Regions from separate parts of the Paramagnetospirillum magnetotacticum MS-1 genome, predicted to be linked through region 2. Evidence: predicted binding sites of a transcription regulator. Region 2 holds the regulator's gene; the other holds the start of a gene.
The links. Region 2 encodes LexA, which represses DNA repair genes until DNA is damaged. Its sites were predicted from a motif close to ATGTTCTANTTTGGTTC; they were not measured.
Positions count from the first base shown of each region.

Region 1: a site for LexA is predicted at 2,661-2,677, ahead of recA (recombinase RecA). Genes of this name have one in related genera too.

Region 1 covers NZ_JXSL01000030.1:329,383-339,726, forward strand. Annotated here, with positions in the region: gene flhB (flagellar biosynthesis protein FlhB) at 1-188, shown strand, start outside; gene CCC_RS14095 (PAS domain-containing protein) at 178-2,562, shown strand; gene recA (recombinase RecA) at 2,772-3,851, shown strand; gene CCC_RS14105 (class I SAM-dependent methyltransferase) at 4,251-5,042, opposite strand; gene CCC_RS14110 (hydrogen peroxide-inducible genes activator) at 5,092-5,994, opposite strand; gene CCC_RS14115 (ABC transporter ATP-binding protein) at 5,994-6,812, opposite strand; gene CCC_RS14120 (aspartate-semialdehyde dehydrogenase) at 6,901-7,917, opposite strand; gene CCC_RS14125 (methyl-accepting chemotaxis protein) at 8,210-9,520, opposite strand; gene CCC_RS14130 (PAS domain-containing protein) at 9,498-10,022, opposite strand.
Region 2 covers NZ_JXSL01000024.1:49,617-59,960, forward strand. Annotated here, with positions in the region: gene CCC_RS06950 (anthranilate synthase component II) at 1-470, shown strand, start outside; gene trpD (anthranilate phosphoribosyltransferase) at 470-1,510, shown strand; gene trpC (indole-3-glycerol phosphate synthase TrpC) at 1,515-2,330, shown strand; gene moaC (cyclic pyranopterin monophosphate synthase MoaC) at 2,330-2,827, shown strand; gene CCC_RS06970 (molybdopterin molybdotransferase MoeA) at 2,824-4,026, shown strand; gene lexA (transcriptional repressor LexA) at 4,166-4,873, shown strand; gene CCC_RS06980 (hypothetical protein) at 4,875-5,081, shown strand; gene CCC_RS06985 (AsmA family protein) at 5,451-6,209, opposite strand; gene CCC_RS06990 (benzoate-CoA ligase family protein) at 6,435-8,021, opposite strand; gene CCC_RS06995 (ABC transporter ATP-binding protein) at 8,067-8,777, opposite strand; gene CCC_RS07000 (ABC transporter ATP-binding protein) at 8,777-9,541, opposite strand; gene CCC_RS07005 (branched-chain amino acid ABC transporter permease) at 9,538-10,344, opposite strand, start outside.

The sequences.
Region 1 (10,344 bases), on a different contig from region 2:
ATCTGATCGCCAAACGCATCCGCGATCTGGCCACCGAGAATGAAGTGCCCATCGTCGAGAATCCGCCGCTCGCCCGCGCGCTTTACGCCACGGTGGAACTGGACGAGGAAATCCCGCCCGAACACTACAAGACCGTGGCGGAAATCATCGGTTACGTCATGAAGCTGAAGGGTGAACTTGCGCACTGACGCCATTGCCTCTCCGCTGGTTCTCTGCCTGGCCGCCTCGGTGGCCGGAACCGCCGTGCTGGGCGTGGCCGAGGCTGGCTGGCCAGCCATCGCGGCGGCCGCCCTGGTGGCGGCGTTGTCTGGGGGGAAACTGCTGCTCGGCGCGCGCCGCCCGGCCGGAGATGCCGCAATCCTGGCCGGAGCGCTGGATTCGGAAAGCCGCGCGGTTCTGGTGGTCGCCAGCATTGGTGCCGAGCTTTACCGCAATCAGGCGGCGCGCCGCCTGCTGGGACCGGCCTCCGATCCCCTGGCCCCGCTCAAATCCCTGGCCGCCGATGACGACCGCGCCCTGGCCGAGATGGAGCGTCTCGACGCCGCGGCGTCCGTGGGCGCGCCCCGGCGCACCGAGGTCAGTCTGGTCTCGGCGGGGGGCGGACGCGAATGGTTCACCCTGGAGGTCCGCCCGGCGGGCACGCCCCAGGCCGTGGCCTGGATCGCCGAGGATGTCAGCGCCCGCCGCGCCATCGAAGAGACCTTGCGGCGCGAAAACGAGCTTCTGTCCGACTTCGTCGACCTGCTGCCGGTGGGCTGCTACTCGGCCGATGCCGATGGCACGGTGCGTTATGTCAACCAGCGTCTGGCCGAATGGCTGGGCAAGAGCGGCGACGAGATCGTCGGCCACAATCTGGCTGATGTCTTCGGAATCGTCCCCAACCCGGAAGAGGAACGGGCCGAGTTGCGCCTGCGCGGCCGCTCGGGCGAGGTGTTCCAGGCCCTGGTCGCCCATTCGGTCTTCGACGAGGGCGGCGAGATGTTCACCCGCTCCGTCGTCGTGCGCGATCTGGTGCCGGAACAGCAATGGGAAAAGGCGCTGCGCGCCGCCGAGCGCCGCTTCCGCTGGCTGTTCGACGACGCGCCCGTGGGCATCGCCCTGGTGGATCTGGACGGCGGCGTGGGGGCGTGCAATCTGGCGCTTCAGGCCATGCTGGGCATCGACCGCGACGACATGATCGGGCGCCCCGTCATTGACGTGGTGGCCGAGGAGAACCGCGCGGCGGCTTCCGAGCAATTGGGCAAGGTGATCGCGGGCTCTACCCCCGGCACTCATCTGGAAGTGCGCCTGAAAGGGCGGCGCAACCTCATCGCCCAGCTTTTCGTCAGCCCCAGCCACGAAGACGGCGAGATTTCCGGTCTGGTCATCCACTTCATCGACGCCACCGAGCAACGCAACCTGGAAATGCAGTTCGCCCAGAGCCAGAAGATGCAGGCCATGGGGCAGTTGGCCGGCGGCGTGGCCCATGATTTCAATAATCTGCTGACCGCCATGATCGGCTTTTGCGACCTGCTGCTGCAGCGCCACGGCGCGGGCGATCCCAGCTTCGCCGATATCATGCAGGTCAAGCAGAACGCCAACCGCGCCGCCTCCCTGGTGCGCCAATTGCTGGCCTTTTCGCGCCGGCAGGCGCTGCAGCCCCGCCTGCTCAACGTCACCGACGCCCTGGCGGAGCTCTCCAACCTGCTGCGCCGCCTGCTGGGCGAGACCATCGAACTGCGCATGGTCCATGGCCGCGCCCTAGGCCTGGTGCGCGTGGATCCCGGCCAGTTCGATCAGGTCATCATCAACCTCGCCGTCAATGCCAGGGACGCCATGCCGGGCGGCGGCGCGCTGACCATCCGCACCAACACCGTCCATGTGGACCAGCCCGTCCAGCGCGGCCCCGAACTGATGCCCGCCGGAGACTATGTGCAGATCGAGGTGGCCGATACCGGCACCGGCATCGGCAAGGAAAACCTGGCCCGCATCTTCGAGCCCTTCTTCTCCACCAAGGAAGTGGGCGCCGGAACTGGCCTGGGCCTGTCCACCGTCTATGGCATCGTGCGCCAGACCGATGGCTTCATCTTCGTGGAGTCAGAGCCCGGCCAGGGCACCATCTTCTCCATCTATCTGCCCCGCATCGACGCCGACCCGGCCGCCGAGACCAAACGCGCACCGGTGCAATCGGAAGCCGTCGGAACCGACCTTACCGGCTCGGGAACCATTTTACTGGTGGAAGACGAGGACGCCGTCCGCCTGTTCGGTGCCCGCGCCCTCAGGAACAAAGGCTATACCGTCATCGAAGCCCGATCCGGCGAACAGGCCATGGAGGTCCTGAACGGCGGCGAGCCCATCGAAGTCCTCATCTCCGACGTGGTCATGCCCGGCATGGACGGCGTGACGCTGGCCCGCTTTGTCCGTATGGAACGCCCCGCCATCAAGGTGATCCTCATCTCCGGCTATTCCGAAGACGTCGCCCGCGACGGCATCGACCCCGATGCCGGAATCCACTTCCTGCCTAAACCCTTCTCGCTGAAGCAATTGGCGGGGGCGGTGAAACAGGTGATGGACGAGGGGTGACGTCAGGGTGGAACAGCAGAGGCGCCCGCGCACCCCAGCCAGGGGCAAGGGCCCCTGGACCCCGCCCCTCACCCTCTTACCCTCGGGCGACGACGCCAGAACCGAATTAGAACAAACGCGAACAATTCCCCTTGCGTTCTCCTCTCGTTCGTGTACGGTATTCCTCATTGCGGAACCGCCCGGTTCGGGATAGATGAAGGGGAACGGCCATGTCTCAGGCTGCATTGCGTCTCGTGGACAAGGATACCATGGATAGACAGAAGGCTTTGGAAGCTGCCGTCAGCCAGATCGAGCGGGCATTCGGCAAGGGCTCCATCATGAAGCTGGGCGGCAAGGATCAGGTGGTCGAGACCGAAGTGGTCTCCACCGGATCCCTGGGCCTTGATGTGGCGCTCGGCATCGGCGGCGTTCCGCGCGGCCGTATCATCGAGGTCTATGGCCCGGAAAGCTCGGGCAAGACCACCCTGGCGCTGCACATCATCGCCGAGGCGCAGAAGAAGGGCGGCACCTGCGCCTTCGTCGATGCCGAACACGCGCTTGACCCCTCCTATGCCCGTAAGCTGGGCGTCGCCCTGGACGAGCTGCTGATCAGCCAGCCCGACGCTGGCGAGCAGGCCCTGGAAATCGCCGACACCCTGGTACGCTCCGGCGCCGTGGACGTTCTGGTGGTGGATTCGGTGGCCGCATTGGTGCCCCGCGCCGAGCTGGAAGGCGAGATGGGCGACAACCATATGGGCCTGCACGCCCGCCTGATGAGCCAGGCGCTGCGCAAGCTGACCGGTTCGGTATCCAAGTCCAAAACCATCGTCATCTTCATCAACCAGATCCGCATGAAGATCGGCGTGATGTTCGGCAATCCCGAGACCACCACCGGCGGCAACGCGCTCAAGTTCTACGCCTCGGTGCGCATGGAGATCCGCCGGGTCGGCGCCATCAAGGACAGGGACGAGGTCGTGGGCAACCAGACCCGCGTCAAGGTGGTGAAGAACAAGCTGGCTCCGCCGTTCAAGGTGGTGGACTTCGACATCATGTATGGCGAAGGCATCTCCAAGATGGGCGAGCTCATCGATCTGGGCGTCAAGGCCAATGTGGTGGAGAAATCGGGGGCCTGGTTCTCCTACAACTCCACCCGCATCGGCCAGGGCCGCGAGAACGCCAAGCAGTTCCTGCGCGACAATCCGGCCATGGCCGCCGAGATCGAAGGCGCCATCCGCCAGAATGCCGGCCTCATCTCCGAGGCCCTGGCCGCCGGTCCCGGCGACCTGGACGGCACGCCGGTCGAGGAATAACCCTCGCGGGTGCGAAAACCACAGGGCCACCCGCGGCAATGCGGGTGGCCCGAGTGCTGAGAGCACTTTTGTCAGGCAATTAGACCATCGCGCGTCAAACATGACGCACGATGGTCTGTTTGATGTTTGTCCCTCTGCCTTACGCCAAATCTCGATAAGCAGGACTCATCGGGATTTGGATAGGCCCAAGGGGCCGCGCGCCTTATGGCGCGGAAGGTAAAGGCGCGCAGCGCCTGTCCGCCGAATGAGGGCGATCCCGGTGATCGGTTCCGATCACCGGGATTTGATATTAGCCCGGCCTTCCGGCCGCTTGGCCGCCGCCTTCAATGGCGGCTAATCGCGGTGTGCGCCAGATTTGACGTTCATCGCTCTAGATCCGTCGGTCCAGCGCCCAACCTCCTACAACTTTGCGATATGTTCGCCCAACGGGTCCAAACTGGTTGCTGTGGCCAGTTTGCCATGGGCTTCCATGGCTGCGGTACGATAGGCCCGATACGCATTGAGATTATCATCGGTGAAACAAGCCACATATTCGGCAACCTCTTGAGGCACGGTGCCATAGGCAACGGCCATGCCCGAGGGTGTGCGGGTCAGGACCTGGGTGGTCAACCCGCTCGACCTGCGAATATGATTGATGGCATCCACGAGGCCGCAATTAATCACATCGTGGAAAATATAAACGGCATCCTCTGCGGCCACCGTCCTGCACGCGCTAAAATCAACGATTACAGCCTCATTACTGTGGATGGCATCGATAAGGAAAAGATCCACCTTCCCACCCAGATGTCTGACGGCCATGAGTTCAACATCCCCTGGGGAGAATCCTGCTTCAGCTTTGATATTAAGCCCACACGCCCGGGCAATCCGGTTGGTAAGGGCGTTACCGTCCTGATTAGGATCAATGGAGACGATACGCGCGTGCGGAAAAATCATGCCCAAAGCAATCGTGCTCCACCCAAGAGCATTACCAATCACCAGAATATTCTTGGGCGACAACATGGCACCCAAGGGCTCCATGAACATCAGCTCCTGCAAGGCAAGCCCCATAACGCCCACGATCGTCTTGTCAGGATTGATAAAGCAAGTGAAGTGAGCATCCGGAAAACCGCCGAAATGCGCTGGTGAATAACCGGTCAGCGGCATCAGTCCCTGGTCCTTATATGCCTTCATCAACCGGGGCAGAATGGACATATCAACCTCACTCACTCGAACATCGCGAAAGCCAAAAAGGCGGGATCCGTCATGGCCTGTCAATCTGGAAAAGAACCTGGCCCAGAAGACGGTATTCGTCTTTTCTGGCACTGGATCTACGCCAGGCCAAACCCAAGAGACGAGAACCGCCCATGGCCAGGGGGCGGGTCACCAGATCTGTTCCGGCCAGAATCCCGGCCTCGACCGCAAGACGTGGCAACAAGGTGACCCCCATGCCCGAGGCCACCATCTGCACCAGGGTGCCAAGACTGGTACCCATCACGCCCTCTCCCCTCCTGGGGGCAGGCAGGGAACAGGCAGCCAGAGCATGCTCGCGCAAGCAATGCCCCTCTTCCAGCAGCAACAGATCCACCTGGGCCAGATCGGCGCCGCTTACCATCTCACGCTCGGCCAGGGGATGGGTGGGTGGACAGGCCAGAACGAAAGGATCCGTCGCCAGGGCCGCCATCTCCATCTCGGGCGCATCATAGGGAAGCGCCAGAACGGCGGCGTCGAGTTCGCCAGCGACCAGCCGATCCAAGAGCCGCGCGGTAAGATCCTCGCGCAGTTCCAGCCTGAGATCGGGATACTGGGCGCGCAGACCGGACAGGGCGCGGGGCAGCAGGAAGGGAGCGATGGTGGGAATGACCCCCAACCGCAAACGCCCACAGAGTGGTTTGCCATGTGCCCGTGCCAGATCGGCCAAATCCTCTGCACCGCGCAGAAGGTCACGGGCACGGGCCACCACCTCTTCGCCCAAGGGCGTCATCAGCACCTTGCGCTTGGTCCGCTCCACCAAAGTGGCGCCCAACAGGCTTTCCAGTTCCTGCAAACCAGCCGACAAAGTGCTTTGGGTCGCAAAGCAGGCCTCGGCGGCCCGACCGAAATGGCGATGCTCGGCCAGAGCCACCAGATAGCGCAATTGCCGCAAGGTGGGCAGATGGGCCGCCATCAGGAAGGACCTCTTTGATGCAACACGGGCATCAATTCAAAATAGGGACGGATGATGGGCGAGCGTGAGGATTCGAAGGCCTCGAACGGACCATCGAAGGACACGCGGCCCTGATGCAGCATCACCACTCTGGGCCGCAACCGGCAGAGCAGATCCTTGTCATGGGTGACCACGATGGTGGTGCGCGCCCGCCCATCGCGGTCATCCACATGAGTGGATTGCAGCAGGTCCTGAATCTGCGAGGCGGTTACGGGGTCGAGACCGGTGGTCGGCTCGTCGAAGAACAGGCAACGCGGCTCCATGGCCAGGGCGCGGGCGATGGCGATGCGCTTGGCCATGCCACCCGAAAGGGCTTCCACCCGCTCGGCCAGAAAATCCGGCGAGGAGGGCAGGCCCACCGCCGCCAGCACCCGGCCAGCCGTGGCCGCGATCGCGTCTTCGCTTTGATGGCCGATTTCTTCCAGCCACAAGCCGATATTGTCGAGAACCGTGCCGGAGAACAGGGCGTTGCGCTGAAACACCACGCCCCAATGCACATGGATATCGGCCATGCGGTCAGCGTCCAGGGCGGCAAGGTCGAGCAAGGTTCCGTCGCCACGGTCAGGATCGGCGACCAGGACCCGACCGGAATCGGGCTGCATCAGGCCAAGAATATGATTGAGCAACACGCTCTTGCCGCACCCCGATCCCCCCACCACGGCGATGAAAGCCCCGGCGGTGATTTCGAGATCCACGCCACACAGCACCTCGTGCCCGTCGAAGGCCTTGGTCAGGCCCTCGATCCGAATCTCCAGGGGGGATGCGCAGGCGTCACTCATGAAAAACAGGATAGACCGCCGGGCCTGAAACGGCAAACGGCCACCCCTTCGCAGGAGTGGCCGTCGCAAAACCAGGACCTGAAGGGAATTACTTCTTCAGGTAATCGCGGATGAGAACCTCGGCGATCTGCACGGCGTTCAAGGCCGCGCCCTTACGCAGGTTGTCGGCCACGCACCAGAAGTTCAGGCCGTTCTTGACCGTCGGGTCCTTGCGGATGCGGCTGATATAGACCGGGTCTTCGCCGGTGGTGTCGAGCGGCGTGATATAGCCGCCCGGCTCGCGGGTATCCATCACCACCACGCCCTCGGCCTCGCGCAGGGCCTTGGTGGCCTCGGCCACGCTGACGGGGCGCTCGAATTCCACATTGATGGATTCCGAATGGCTGACGAAGACCGGCACGCGCACGCAAGTCGCGGTCACCGAGATATCGGGATCGAGGATCTTGGCGGTCTCCACCACCATCTTCCACTCTTCCTTGGTCGAGCCGTCATCCATGAAGACGTCGATCTGAGGAATCAGGTTGAAGGCGATCTGCTTGGGAAACTTCTGCGGCTTGATGGCGTCATGGACCAGAATGCCCTTTGTCTGGTCGTAAAGTTCGTCCATGCCTTCCTTACCGGCGCCCGACACCGACTGGTAGGTGGAGACGACCACGCGCTTGATCTTGCCCAGCTTGTGCAGCGGCTTCAACGCAACCACCATCTGAATGGTGGAGCAATTGGGATTGGCGATGATGCCGCGCTTCTTGTACTGGGCGATGGCTTCCGGGTTGACCTCGGGCACCACCAGGGGCACGTCGGGCTCCATGCGGAAGTGCGAGGTATTGTCAATCACCACACAGCCAGCGGCGGCGGCGCGCGGGCTGTGCAGGGCGGAGACCTTGGCGCCCGGCGACGACAAGGCGATATCGCAGCCCTTGAAGTCGAACGTGGCCAGATCCTTGCACTTCAGTACCTTGTCCCCGAAGGAGACCTCACGGCCCACCGAGCGCTCGCTGGCCAGGGCGACGACCTCATCGGCAGGGAACTTGCGATCCGCCAGAATTTGCAGCATCGCCCGGCCCACATTGCCCGTAGCGCCGATCACAGCAACCTTGTAACCCATCTTCTCTTCTCCGTGTCTCCAGGAGCCCCTGCAATCCCTGGCGCTTTTTCGCATGCGAAAAGGCCCGCGGGAAACTTGCCGCGGGCCTTTTTCGTACGATCGTGACGAACCGGCCCGCTCAAGCGGTCTTGGTGGTGCCGGTTTTAGTAGTGACGAAGGCCGCCGCCGGGGCGAAACCCCGGGCGTGGGAACCGTTTGCCTTGGACAAGCAGACGAACATCACGTCCTCCATCGGAAGGCGTAGCATTAACGGAAGCCGTTGCGCCGCGCAAGGGGAAAGGGGTGGGGAGCCTCAGCTCCCCTTGATGCCCGAGCATACCCGCGAGATGAAGGCGTCGATATCGTCGTTCATGCTGACCGTACGGCTGGCCAAATCACCGGCAGCGATCAGCACCTGACCGGCGGCGTCGGTGGCGGTGCCCGCCGTCGACGCCACTTCGCCGATAGTGTCGGCCACGGTCTGCACGTCGGCGGCGACGGTGCGGATGGACCGACTCATTTCGGCCACCGCCGCGCTTTGCTGCTCGGTCGTGGCGGCAATGCCGGTGGCGTTGTCGTTGATCTCGCGGATCTTGCCCGCAATATTGCGCACCGCATCCACGGCCTGGCCGGTTGCCTGACGCATGCCGTTGATCTGGCTGGAAATTTCGTCGGTGGCCCGCGCCGTCTGGTTGGCCAGATGCTTGACCTCGTTGGCCACCACGGCGAAGCCCTTGCCCGCCTCGCCCGCCCGAGCCGCCTCGATAGTGGCGTTGAGCGCCAGAAGATTGGTCTGGGCGGCGATCTCGGTGATCAGGCTGACCACTTCGCCGATCTTCTGGGCCGCCACATTGAGACCGTTGATGGCCTCGTCGGTCTCGGTGGCGACGCGCACCGTCTCCTGGGCCATGCGGGCCGATTCCTGGATGCGCGAAGCCACGTCGCGGATACCCGACGACACCTGCTCGGCGGCGGCGGCCACGGATTCCACATGGGAATAGGCGTCCTCGGCCGCACCGGCGACGCGGGTGGATTGTTCGCTGGTCTGGGACGCGATATCGGACATCTGCTGGGCGGTGGCTTCCAGTTCCGTGGCGGTGGAGGCCACGACCTGGGTCACATGCTTGATGGTGTTGCCCACGCCGGTGGCCTCGGCGCTGAAGGCCTGGGCACGCTTTTCCATTTCGCTCAGCGCCTGGTTGATCAGGCGGGCGTGGTCGGCGAATTCGCCCACCAGGCCATCGGTGAGGATGTGGCGGAAATAACGCCCTTCCGAGGTCAGCGTCATGGCAGCGTCAGCCTCCTTGGTGAAGGCCTCGGTCAAATCGAGAAGGCGGTTGACCGCTTTGTCCAGCTGGCCGAGGACACCGCCTTCAGTGATCCCCACCACACGCACGTCCAGACGCCCGGCCCCGGCCTCGGCCAGAATGGTGCAAGCCCGGTGGATGGAGGCCCGCGCGCGGTTGAGATAGAACAGCGCAGCCAGTGCCCCCAAGGCAGCCAGCCCGATGGCCCCGGCATCGAGCAGGGTCCCTCGGCTGAGCGCGATTACCGCGCCGATGCCGCACAGCACCGCCGACAGGACGGCGGCGGCCAAGGCCCTAGAGAGAGAAGACGAATTCATCGTAGGGCACTCCCGCGCCTTGCAGTTTGGCGACAACGGCCTGGAAGGCGGCTTCCATGCCCACCTTGCGGTCGGAATGACCATTTTCGATGGCCAGCAGATCCTTATAGAGAGCCTCGGCCTTCTCCACCGCGTCGCGCCGGGGGACACGGCGGTTGGAATGATAACTGACGATCTTGCCCGACTTGTCGAAGGTGGGCGTCACATGGGCCAGAACCCAATAATGATCGCCGTTCTTGGAACGGTTCTTCACATAGGCGAAGATTTCCTTGCCAGCCTCGATGGTGTCCCACAACAGTTTGAAGACGCAGCGCGGCATATCCGGATGACGGATGATGCTGTGCGGCTGATTAAGGATCTCGGCCTCGGAAAAGCCAGCCATCCGCAGAAAGACCTCATTGGCGTAGATGATCCGCCCTTTGGTATCGGTCTTGCTGACAATGATTTCATCCGCGCCGAACATACGCTCGACCCCGGACAAGTAAACACCAGGACGCGACATGACATTTCCCCACTTCGTCAGAGCGCCGGGCAGCTACCCGCATCATGGACGTCCCGACCCAACACCCCGGAACAATCCTGTACGGATATTACCCCAAATCAGTTTAGATACTATGAATAAGAATGTGTCAAAAGCATGGACAAGAATATGTCGAAATGTAACGCCATGCAGGGTTGCATAGGCAGCGATCCTTACAGATTCTTGACATTGGAAACCGCTCCTTCCCCTTCCATACTCGCCACCCCACCCAAATACCATTGAATGCCAGTGCGGCCTAAACTCTGGAGGGAGCGGGAAATCGCCCACCATCCCCACCCATTCG
Region 2 (10,344 bases):
CCCTGCGGCCCCAGGGCATCGTCATTTCGCCCGGTCCCTGCGACCCCGACCGGGCTGGCATCTGCCTGGATCTCATCAAGCGCGCCGCCGGCATCATCCCGCTGTTCGGGGTCTGCCTGGGCCATCAGGCCATCGGCCAGGCCTTCGGCGGCAAGGTGGTGCGCGCACCCAAGCCCATGCATGGCAAGGTCGATACCATCACCCATAACGACACCGGCGTGTTCAAGGGCCTGCCCAGCCCGTTCCGCGCCACCCGCTACCACTCGCTGGTGGTGGAGAGGGAAAGCTTCCCCGACTGCCTGCAGGTCTCGGCCTGGGCGGGTGACGGGCTGGTCATGGGTCTGACCCATAAGGAACTGCCCATCTGGGGCGTCCAGTTCCATCCCGAAAGCATCGAGACCGAGCACGGCCACGCCATGCTGCGCAATTTCATCGACTTCACCACGACCCGAACCGGACAGGCCGCCTGATGAGTACCGCCCCCGTTACCCTTGCCCTGATGAAGGAAATCCTGGGCCGCATCGCCGTCGGCGCCAGCCTGTCCGAAACCCAGGCCGAGGAAGTCTTCGAAATCATCATGTCGGGCGACGCCACCCCGGCCCAGATCGGCGGGTTGCTCATGGGGCTGCGGGTCAGGGGCGAGACGGTGGAGGAGATCACCGGGGCGGCGCGCATCATGCGGGCCAAGGCCCTGAAGATCGAAGCACCGCCCGGCGCCGTGGACATCGTCGGCACGGGCGGCGACGAGGCCGGGACCTACAACATCTCCACCGCCGCCTCCTTCGTGGTCGCCGCCTGCGGCGTGCCCGTGGCCAAGCACGGCAACCGGGCGGTGTCGTCCAAATCGGGCGCCTCGGATGTGCTGACCGCTTTGGGCGTCAATATCGACGCCGATTTCGCTTTGGTGCGCGAAACCCTGTGGGAGAACAAGGTCGGCTTCCTGATGGCGCCGCGCCACCACAACGCCATGCGCCATGTGGCCGGTGCGCGGGGAGAATTGGGGACCCGCACCATCTTCAACCTGCTGGGGCCGCTGTCCAATCCGGCCGGAACCACCCGTCAGGTGGTGGGCGTCTTCGCCGAGCGCTGGGTCGAGCCGCTGGCCCGTGTGCTGGGCCGCCTGGGCGCCGAGCATGCCTGGGTGGTGCACGGCAGCGACGGCCTGGACGAACTGACCACCACCGGCCCCACCAAGGTGGCCGAGTTCAAAGGGGGAGAGGTCCGCCTCTTCACCGTGACGCCGGAGGAGGTGGGGCTCAAGCGCGCCGCCGCCGCCGATCTGAAGGGCGGAGATTCCGCCACCAATGCCGCCGCGCTCAAAGGCCTCCTCAAAGGGGAACAGGGAGCCTATCGCGATATCGTCGTGCTAAATTCCGCCGCCGCCCTGGTGGTGGCCGGAAAGGTCGGCAGCTTGAGCGAGGGTGCGCGCGCGGCGGAACAGGCCATCGATCGGGGCGAGGCCGAAGCCGTGCTTGACCGCATGATCGCCATCACCAACCGGACGGCCTGACACCATGAACGCCACCCCCACCATCCTCGACCGCATCTGCGCCGAAAAACGCAAACAGGTTGCCGAACAGAAGAGCCGACGCCCCATCCAGGAACTGCTGAAGCGCGCCCAGGATCAGGCGCCGCCACGCGGTTTCGCCGCTTCCCTGGACCGCAAGGTCGCCGAAATCGGCTGGGGCCTGATCACCGAGATCAAGAAGGCCTCGCCCTCGGCCGGTGTGATCCGCGCCGACTTCAAGCCGGAATTCCTGGCGCGCGCCTATCAGCGCGGCGGGGCCGCCTGCCTGTCGGTGCTGACCGATCAGAAGTTCTTTCAAGGCACCGACGCCGATCTGGGCGCCGCGCGCTCGGCCTGCGACATCCCGGTGTTGCGCAAGGACTTCATGGTCGATCCCTACCAGATCGTCGAAGCCCGCGCGCTGGGCGCCGATTGCGTCTTGCTGATCGTCGCCTCGCTGACCGATGCCGAGCTCAGCCAGATGGAAGACATCGCGCTCGGCTACGGCATGGATGTGCTGATCGAGGTCCATAACGAGGCCGAGCTGGAGCGGGCCTTGAAGCTCAAATCCCCGCTGATCGGCATCAATAACCGCGACCTCAAGATCATGAAGACCGATCTGGCCACCACCGAGCGTCTGGTCCCTCTGATCCCCGAGGGCAAGATCGTCGTCTCGGAAAGCGGCCTGGAAGGTCCTGGCGATCTGCGCCGCATGGCCGCCGTGGGTGTCCGGCGTTTCCTGATCGGCGAGGCCCTGATGCGTCGCCCCGATGTGGAACAGGCGGTCAAGATCTTGCTGGCTGGCGCGGGTCCGGCCACCTGATGGGCGCCCCCACGACCAAGGATGGCCTCACCCATTTCGACCCGGACGGCAATGCCGTCATGGTCGATGTCTCGGCCAAGGCGGAAACCGCCCGTGTGGCGGTGGCGCGTGGCTCGGTGGTCATGGCGCCTGAAACCCTGGCCCTGATCGCGGCGCGCGGCATGAAGAAGGGCGATGTACTGAGCGTCGCCCAACTGGCCGGGATCATGGGCGCCAAGCGCACCCCCGACCTGATTCCGCTCTGCCACCCGCTGGCACTGTCCTCGGTCGGCGTCGAGCTCAGCCTTGATACCGACGCCTCGGCCGTCCATATCGAAGCCACCTGCAAGCTGGTAGGACGCACCGGGGTTGAGATGGAGGCGCTGACCGCCGTCTCGGTGGCGGCGCTCACCGTCTACGACATGTGCAAGGCGGTGGATAAATCCATGCGCATCGAGAATATCCGCCTGATTCACAAATCGGGCGGCAAATCAGGCATCTACGAGGCCAAGGAATGATCTCCGTCGAGGTGGCGCGCGAAACCCTGCTGACCGGCATCAAGCCGGTGGGCACCGAGGTGATTTCCCTGTCCCAGGCCACGGGCCGCATCCTGGCCGAGGACCTGACGGCGCGCGTTTCTCATCCGCCGGTGGCGGTCTCGGCCATGGACGGTTATGCGGTCCGGGCCGAGGATCTGGCCCAGGTTCCTCATACCCTCCAGATGATCGGCCAATCCGCCGCCGGAGCCGCCTTCACCGGAACGGTGGGGCCTGGACAATGCATCCGCATCTTCACAGGCGCCCCGGTGCCTAAAGGCGCCGACGCCGTCATCATGCAGGAGAACACCCGCCGGGACGCCGAGCGCATCGAGATCCTGACCTCCGCTCCTGCGGGCCGCCATGTGCGCCCCGCCGGTCTCGACTTCGCGGCTGGCGACATGCTGATTCCGGCGGGAACGGTCATGGGCGGGCGCACCGTCGGTCTGGCGGCGGCCATGAACATTCCCAACCTGCTGGTGCGCCGCAAGCCCCGTATCGCCATCCTGTCCACCGGTGACGAGATCGTCCTGCCCGGTGATCAGCCCGGCCCCTCCCAGATCGTCGGCAGTAACGGCCCCGGTCTGGCCGCCATGGTCACCGCGCTGGGCGCCGAGGCCATCCATCTGGGCATCGCCAAGGACACCCGGGATTCGCTGGACACCATGATCAAGGCGGCGGCGGGCGCCGATATGCTGGTCACCACGGGCGGCGCCTCGGTGGGCGACTATGATCTGGTGCAGGACGCGCTGAAGAGCGCGGGCATGAATCTCGGCTTCTATCAGGTGGCCATGCGGCCGGGAAAGCCGCTGATGTTCGGCGACATGAAGGGCATTCCCGTTCTCGGCCTGCCGGGCAATCCGGTCTCGTCCATGGTCTGCGCCATCATCTTCCTCGAGCCCGCCATCCGGGCACTGACCGGGCGGTCCACCGTCACCCAGGCCATCAATGCCCTGCTGGGCCGCGATCTGCCGCCCAATGACGCCCGCATGGAATTCATGCGCGGCACCCTGGAACGCACCGATGACGGTCTGGTGGTGGCCCTGCCCTTCGAACAGCAAGACAGCGCCGTCATCTCGGGATTGGCGCGGGCCACCTGTCTGGTGGTGCGCCCCCCCCATGCCCCCACCGCCCAGATGGGCGACATGGTGCAGGTCATTCCGCTGCCCGCCGTTCTCTGAGTTCCCCAGGCTCTTAGGGAAACAAAACGGAATCATCCGTGCAAATTCCCCTTGACCATCAGGAGGAACGCGAATAGAACAAAAGCAGATGGTTTGTTCTTTGTTCCCGGAACAGACTCACGGAAGGGGGAAAACCGCGATGCTGACCCGCAAGCAATATGAATTGTTGATGTTCATCGACGAACGGCTTCGCGCCACCGGAATTTCCCCCTCCTTCGACGAGATGAAGGACGCACTGGACCTCAAGTCCAAGTCGGGCATCCATCGCCTGATCACCGGGTTGGAGGAACGCGGCTTCATCCGCCGCCTCGCCCACCGCGCCCGCGCCCTGGAAGTGGTCCGCCTGCCGGAAAACCGCCATGACCAGACCCTGCCGCCACCCGCAAAGGCCTTTGCCCCCAATGTGATCAAGGGCGGCTTCGCCAGCCAGCAATTGGTGGGCGCGCCGGTGGCCGTGCCGTCGGACTCGGTCAGCCTGCCGCTTTACGGCAAGATCGCTGCCGGTACCGCCATCGAGGCGCTGAGCGATCACTCCCGCAGCATCGACATCCCCGCCTCCATGCTGGGCAGCGGCAATCACTACGCGCTCACCGTCGAGGGCGATTCCATGATCGAGGCTGGCATCAATGACGGCGACACCGTGGTCATCCGCTCCTGCGACAGCGCCGAAACGGGAACCATCGTGGTCGCCCTGGTGGACGACACCGAGGTGACGCTGAAGCGCCTGCGCCGCAAGGGCACCTCGGTCGCCCTGGAACCCGCCAACAAGGCCTATGAGACCCGCGTCCTGCCCCCCGACCGGGTCAAGGTCCAGGGCCGCCTCGTCGGCCTGCTTCGGAGCTACTGAAATGGGAAGCTTTCGCCCCCTTCGCTTCGGCTTCACCGCCGATGGCAATCCGGCCCAGGACGGCCGCGCCGAGATGAGCGTCACCTATCTGGGCCGCGTCTCGCGCCGCCAGGCCGAGGCCGACGCAAGGCGCAGATTCGAGGAATGGTCCCGTCTGGGCAATTCCCTGTCCCGCCTGCGCGGCGCCAATCAGGTCGTGCTGGGGTAGTTTCTGTGGGCTCCGCCCACGCCCGCAAAGGGCCCAAGGCCCTTTGATCCCCTTGGATTATTGGGAATGGGTCGAGGGACTTAGAGCTTGTCTGAAGCAAGCTGAATCAACACCATTTCACCGTCATCCCGGCCTTGAGCCGGGATCCAGGGGGAGCAACATCAAGCGTTACTGCTCGCGACTCCTGGGTCCCGGGTCGAGCCCGGGACGACGAGGCAAAGTGGTACAGCCTCAAGTCGGGCAGACTAAAAAGACACGACGCGACAGGTCCCCGGCGGGTGCAGGGCAGCACTCCGCGGCCTTTTCTTTCATCTTCAAAGCAAAGCCCCCCGGACCATGCGATCCGGGGGGCCTTTTCTTCAGCCGATCCTACTTCCCGAACAGGCCCTTGACCGCACCGGCCGCGTCGCCGGGAACCAGGGCCTTGGCCTTGTCGCCGACCCCACCCAGCAGATTACCGAAGCTGGTGGCGGATTTCAGCGCGCCATTGACCAGGGAATCCATGACCTTCTGGGCCACCTGGGCGGAAGAAGCGCCGCCCGAATCCTTGCCGATATTGGTCAGCACGATATCGCCCAGCTTGGCCGTGCCCTCGGCGCCGGGAATGCCGCCCGCCGCCAACTTGACCTGACCGCCGGTGATGGCCAGACGCTCAATGACCAGCTTCTTTTCTTCGTCCTTGGAAGCAGTCTTGGCGGGTTCGGCCTTGGCATCGCTGCCGCCATGCTTGGCGGTGAAGGCCTTCACGTTCTTCTGAATGGCGTCGATATTGCTGCCGCCTGAGGCCATCTCATAGGCCACGAAGGGCGAGGCCACGGTGATGTCCTTGACCACGATGGGGTTCTTGTTGAGCGAACCGGTATCGAGCGCCAGGGCGATCTCGCCCAGCCGGATGGCGGGATCCGACGAGAAACCGGGCGGATTGGCGACCGTCAGGCCCGCGATGGAGCCCTTGCCCTCGGACAGCGAGATTTTCACCGCGCCGACGGAAACCTTCACCCCGGTCACCTGGGAGCCCACATCCTCGATCACCTTCTTGACGATGGAGTCCAGCGACGACAGCAGGAACACCGCCGCCCCGATGATCACCGTCACCACAACACCGGCACCAATAAGCAGCTTACGCATGGAAAGCCCCCGACCATGATTAACGAGCGCTCAGTGTGAGCCGGGGCGCCGGGAATGTCGATAGGGCTAAGGACCGAGCCTCCCCGGCGTTAACTGCAGGGCCCGGCCCTGCACCCGCCAGGGACTTAGTCCCTGGACCCCATTCCGATGAAGGGGATCAAAGGGCCCAAGGCCCTTTGCGGGTGTGGGCGGAGCCCACAAAGACCTTAAACGTTAGGCGGCTCCCTACATCTGCGCCAAGCTGCCCCGCAGTTTGAAGCGCTGGATCTTGCCGGTGGCGGTCTTGGGAAGCGCCTCGACGAATTCGATCCAGCGGGGGTATTTGTAGGGCGCCAGCTTGGCTTTGACATAGGCCTGAAGCTGTTCCTTCAGGACTTCCGAGCCGGTCTCGCCGGGCGCCAGGACCACGAAGGCCTTGGGCTTGACCAGGCCTTCGGCGTCGGCCTCGCCGACCACGGCGGCTTCCAGAACCATTTCGTGGGAGATAAGCGCGGCCTCCACCTCGAAGGGCGAGACCCAGATGCCGCCGACCTTCAGCATGTCGTCGCCACGACCGGCATAGCGGTAATAGCCGTCTTCATCCACGTAGTATTTGTCACCCGTATGGGTCCATTCGCCACGGAAGGTCTTGAGCGACTTTTCGCGCTGGTTCCAATAGGCCACCGCCGAGCTGGGACCGCGCACCACCAGTTCACCCATCTCGCCCTGAGGAACTTCGTGCCCGTCATCGGTGCAGATCTTGAGATCGTAGCCCGGCACCGGCTTGCCCGACGTGCCGTAGCGGACCTCGCCATGGCGATTGGACAGGAAGATGTGCAGCATTTCAGTAGAACCCAGACCGTCGAGAATGGCGGCGCCGAAGCGTTCCTCCCAGCGGCGGCCCACATCCTCGGGCAAGGCTTCGCCCGCCGAGACGCAGGCGCGCAGGCGGGTGGACGAGGTTTCGCGCTTGTACTGCGGATCGGCCAGGATGGTGCCGTACAGGGTGGGCACGCCGTAGAAGATGGTGGGCTGATGATCTTTGAGGATCTTCATCACCGCTTCGGGGGTGGGACGATCCTTCAGCAGCACCGAAGTGGCGCCCACATGCAGCGAGAAGGTCATGCCGTTGCCCAGGCCATAGGCAAAGAACAGCTTGGCCGCCGAGAAGGTGACGTCGTCCTCGCGGATGCCCAGGACCTGCTGGCCGTAATGAACGGCGGTGGCGGGCAGGTCGCGCTGGAGGTGAACGGCGCCCTTGGGCGCGCCGGTGGAACCCGAGGAGTAAAGCCAGAAGGCCACATCATCGCGGGTGGTCTCGGCGGTCTTGAGCTTGGGCTCGGCGGCCGCCATCAGGTCGGAGAGCAGCCTGTGGCCATGGCCGTTCTTGCCCGAGATGATCACATGTTCCAGCGTGGGCAGATCAGGCAGGATGGGCTCGACCTTGTCGAACAGCTCCTCGCTGATCACCAGGACGCGGGCGCGGGAGTCCGACAGCATGTAGCCGTAATCGCCGGTGGTCAGCAAGGTGTTCAGCGGAATGGGGACAATCCCCGCCTTGATGGCGCCCCAGAACACCGAGGGAAAATCCACGGTGTCGAGCATGATCATGGCGATGCGGTTCTCCATGTGCAGGCCCAGACCTTTGAGCGCATTGCCCGCCCGGTTCACCTTCTCGGCCAACTGGCCATAGGTGTGGCTGCCATCCGCATCGACGAAGGCCACCTTGTCGGCCCGACCGTCCTTGATGTGGCGGTCGATGAACCAGGTGGCGGCGTTATAATCGCGCGGAATGTCGAGCGCATGCTCGGACGAGGCATTGGGGGACGTCATGACGTATTCTCCTTCCTCTCAATCATTTTGCGACTGCTTTGTCGGTCACAATCCGATATGCCGTTCGAGTATGCTCGAATCGCTTTTCAGTTGCTGTGGGCCGCCATCGAACACCACCTCGCCCTTGACGAGGATGACATGACGGTCGGCGAGGTCCAAGAGGACCCCCACATTCTTGTCCACCACGATGGTGGCGATGCCGGTTTCCTTGACATGGCGCACCACCCGCCAGATTTCGCGGCGGATGAGCGGGGCTAAGCCCTCGGTGGCCTCGTCCAGGATCAGCAGATGGGGATTGGTCATGAGCGCGCGGCCGATGGACAGCATCTGCTGTTCGCCACCCGACAGATGGGTGCCCAGATTGTCCAGACGCTCGGCCAGACGGGGAAAGGTCTCCAGCACCCGCTCATAGGTCCAGTCGTCCCGCCCGTCCACGCCCTTGCGCGCCGCCATCACAAGATGCTCGCGCACGGTGAGGTTATGGAACATGCCGCGTCCTTCGGGGACATAGGCGATGCCACGGCGGATGATGGCCGAGGTCTCCTGGCCGGTCACATCCTTGCCCCGGACCGAAACCTTACCCTGGCGGGGAGTGACGATGCCCAGCAGGCTTTTCAGCAGCGTGGACTTTCCCATGCCGTTGCGGCCCATCAGCGCCAGAGTTTCGCCCTCGCCGACGCGGAAATCCACGCCATGCAGGATATGACTGGCGCCGTAATAGGTGTGCAGGCCGGAAGCCTCGAGGAAGAGTTCCATCAATAGGCCTCCGCCCCGTCGCCGAGATAGGCGTCCTGCACTGCCTTGCTGGCGCGGATCTGGTCCAAGGGCCCGCTTTCCAGCAAGGTGCCGTTGACCATCACCGACAGCACCTTGGCGATGGCGAAGACCGCGTCCATGTCGTGTTCGATGAGGATCAGGGTATAGCTGCGGGCCAGATCCTGCAGCAGACGGACCATGCCCTCGGATTCCTCCTTGCCCATGCCAGCCAGGGGCTCGTCGAGGACCAGAACCTGGGGCGCGGTGGCCAGAACCATGGCGATCTCCAACTGACGCTGCTCGCCATAGGACATGGTCCCCGCCATGCGCCCCGCCCTGGACGCCAGCCCGGCCCGCTCCAGGGCCTCGGACGCCCGGGCGGACACCTCGCGATAGGCGGCGGCGGGGCGCAGGAAGCGCATGGAATGGGGCAGCAGCGACTGCGCCGCCAGACGGCAATTCTCGAAGCAGGTGAAGCTGGGGAAGATATTGGTCTTCTGGTACGACCGCCCGATGCCCAGCCGCGCCACTTTGTGGGCGGGCAAGCGGGTGATGTCCGAGCCCTTGTACATCACATGGCCGCCCGAGGCGGGGAGATGCCCGGTCAGCAGGTTGACGAAGGTGCTCTTGCCCGCACCGTTAGGACCGATGATGGCGTGGGCCTCGCATTCCTTGAAGCCGATGGAGACCGCATTGACCGCGATCAGGCCGCCGAAGGACTTGGTCAGGCCCTTGGTCTCGAAAAGGAAGGGAGAGACGCTCATGGCTCGCCCTCCCCTTTCTTGGCCGGTTCTGTTTGTCCCTCAAGCGCCGGGCGGTCGCTCTCGCTCCCTTGGCTCCTCCGCTGCGCTTCGGGCGCCTCATTGGCGCCGCGCTCGGCCAAGGCCTCACTCGTTCCACACCACTGCAAAAGCAGGCCCGCCACGCCCTTGGGCAGGGCGAGGACAATGGCGATGACCAGCGCGCCCATGGGTAGCAGCCAGTGCTCGGTCACCGCTTCCAGACCGAAATGGGCCAGTTCCAGGATGAAGGCTCCCAGGACGGGACCGAACAGGGTGCCCATGCCGCCCAGGATGACCATGACCAGCACATGGCCCGACTGATGCCAACCCAGCATGGCGGGACTGACGAAGCCATATTGGGTGGCGGCCAGGAATCCGGCCAACCCGGCCAGGGCGCCCGCGATGGTGAAGGCCACCAGTTTGTAGGCGGTGGGATTGAAGCCCAGGCCTCGCACCCTGCCCTCGTTGACGCCAATGGCGGCCAGGACACGGCCGAAGGGCGAGGCCAGCACCACGCGCAGTAACGCATAGACCGCCACCAATGCGCCCAGCACGGTGAAGAAGAAGGCCTGCTTGTTCTCCAGATTGATCAGGGTGAGGCCAAAGGCCTCGACGCTGGGCTTGACGTAGATGTAAGCCCCGTCCGATCCCCCCGCCAGCTTGGAATCGTTGAAGAAATAATAGCCCATCTGGCCGAAGGCCAGGGTCACCATGATGAAGTAGATGCCAGCGGTGCGAATGGCTAGAAAGCCCACCACCGCCGAGGCCGCAGCGACAACGGCCAT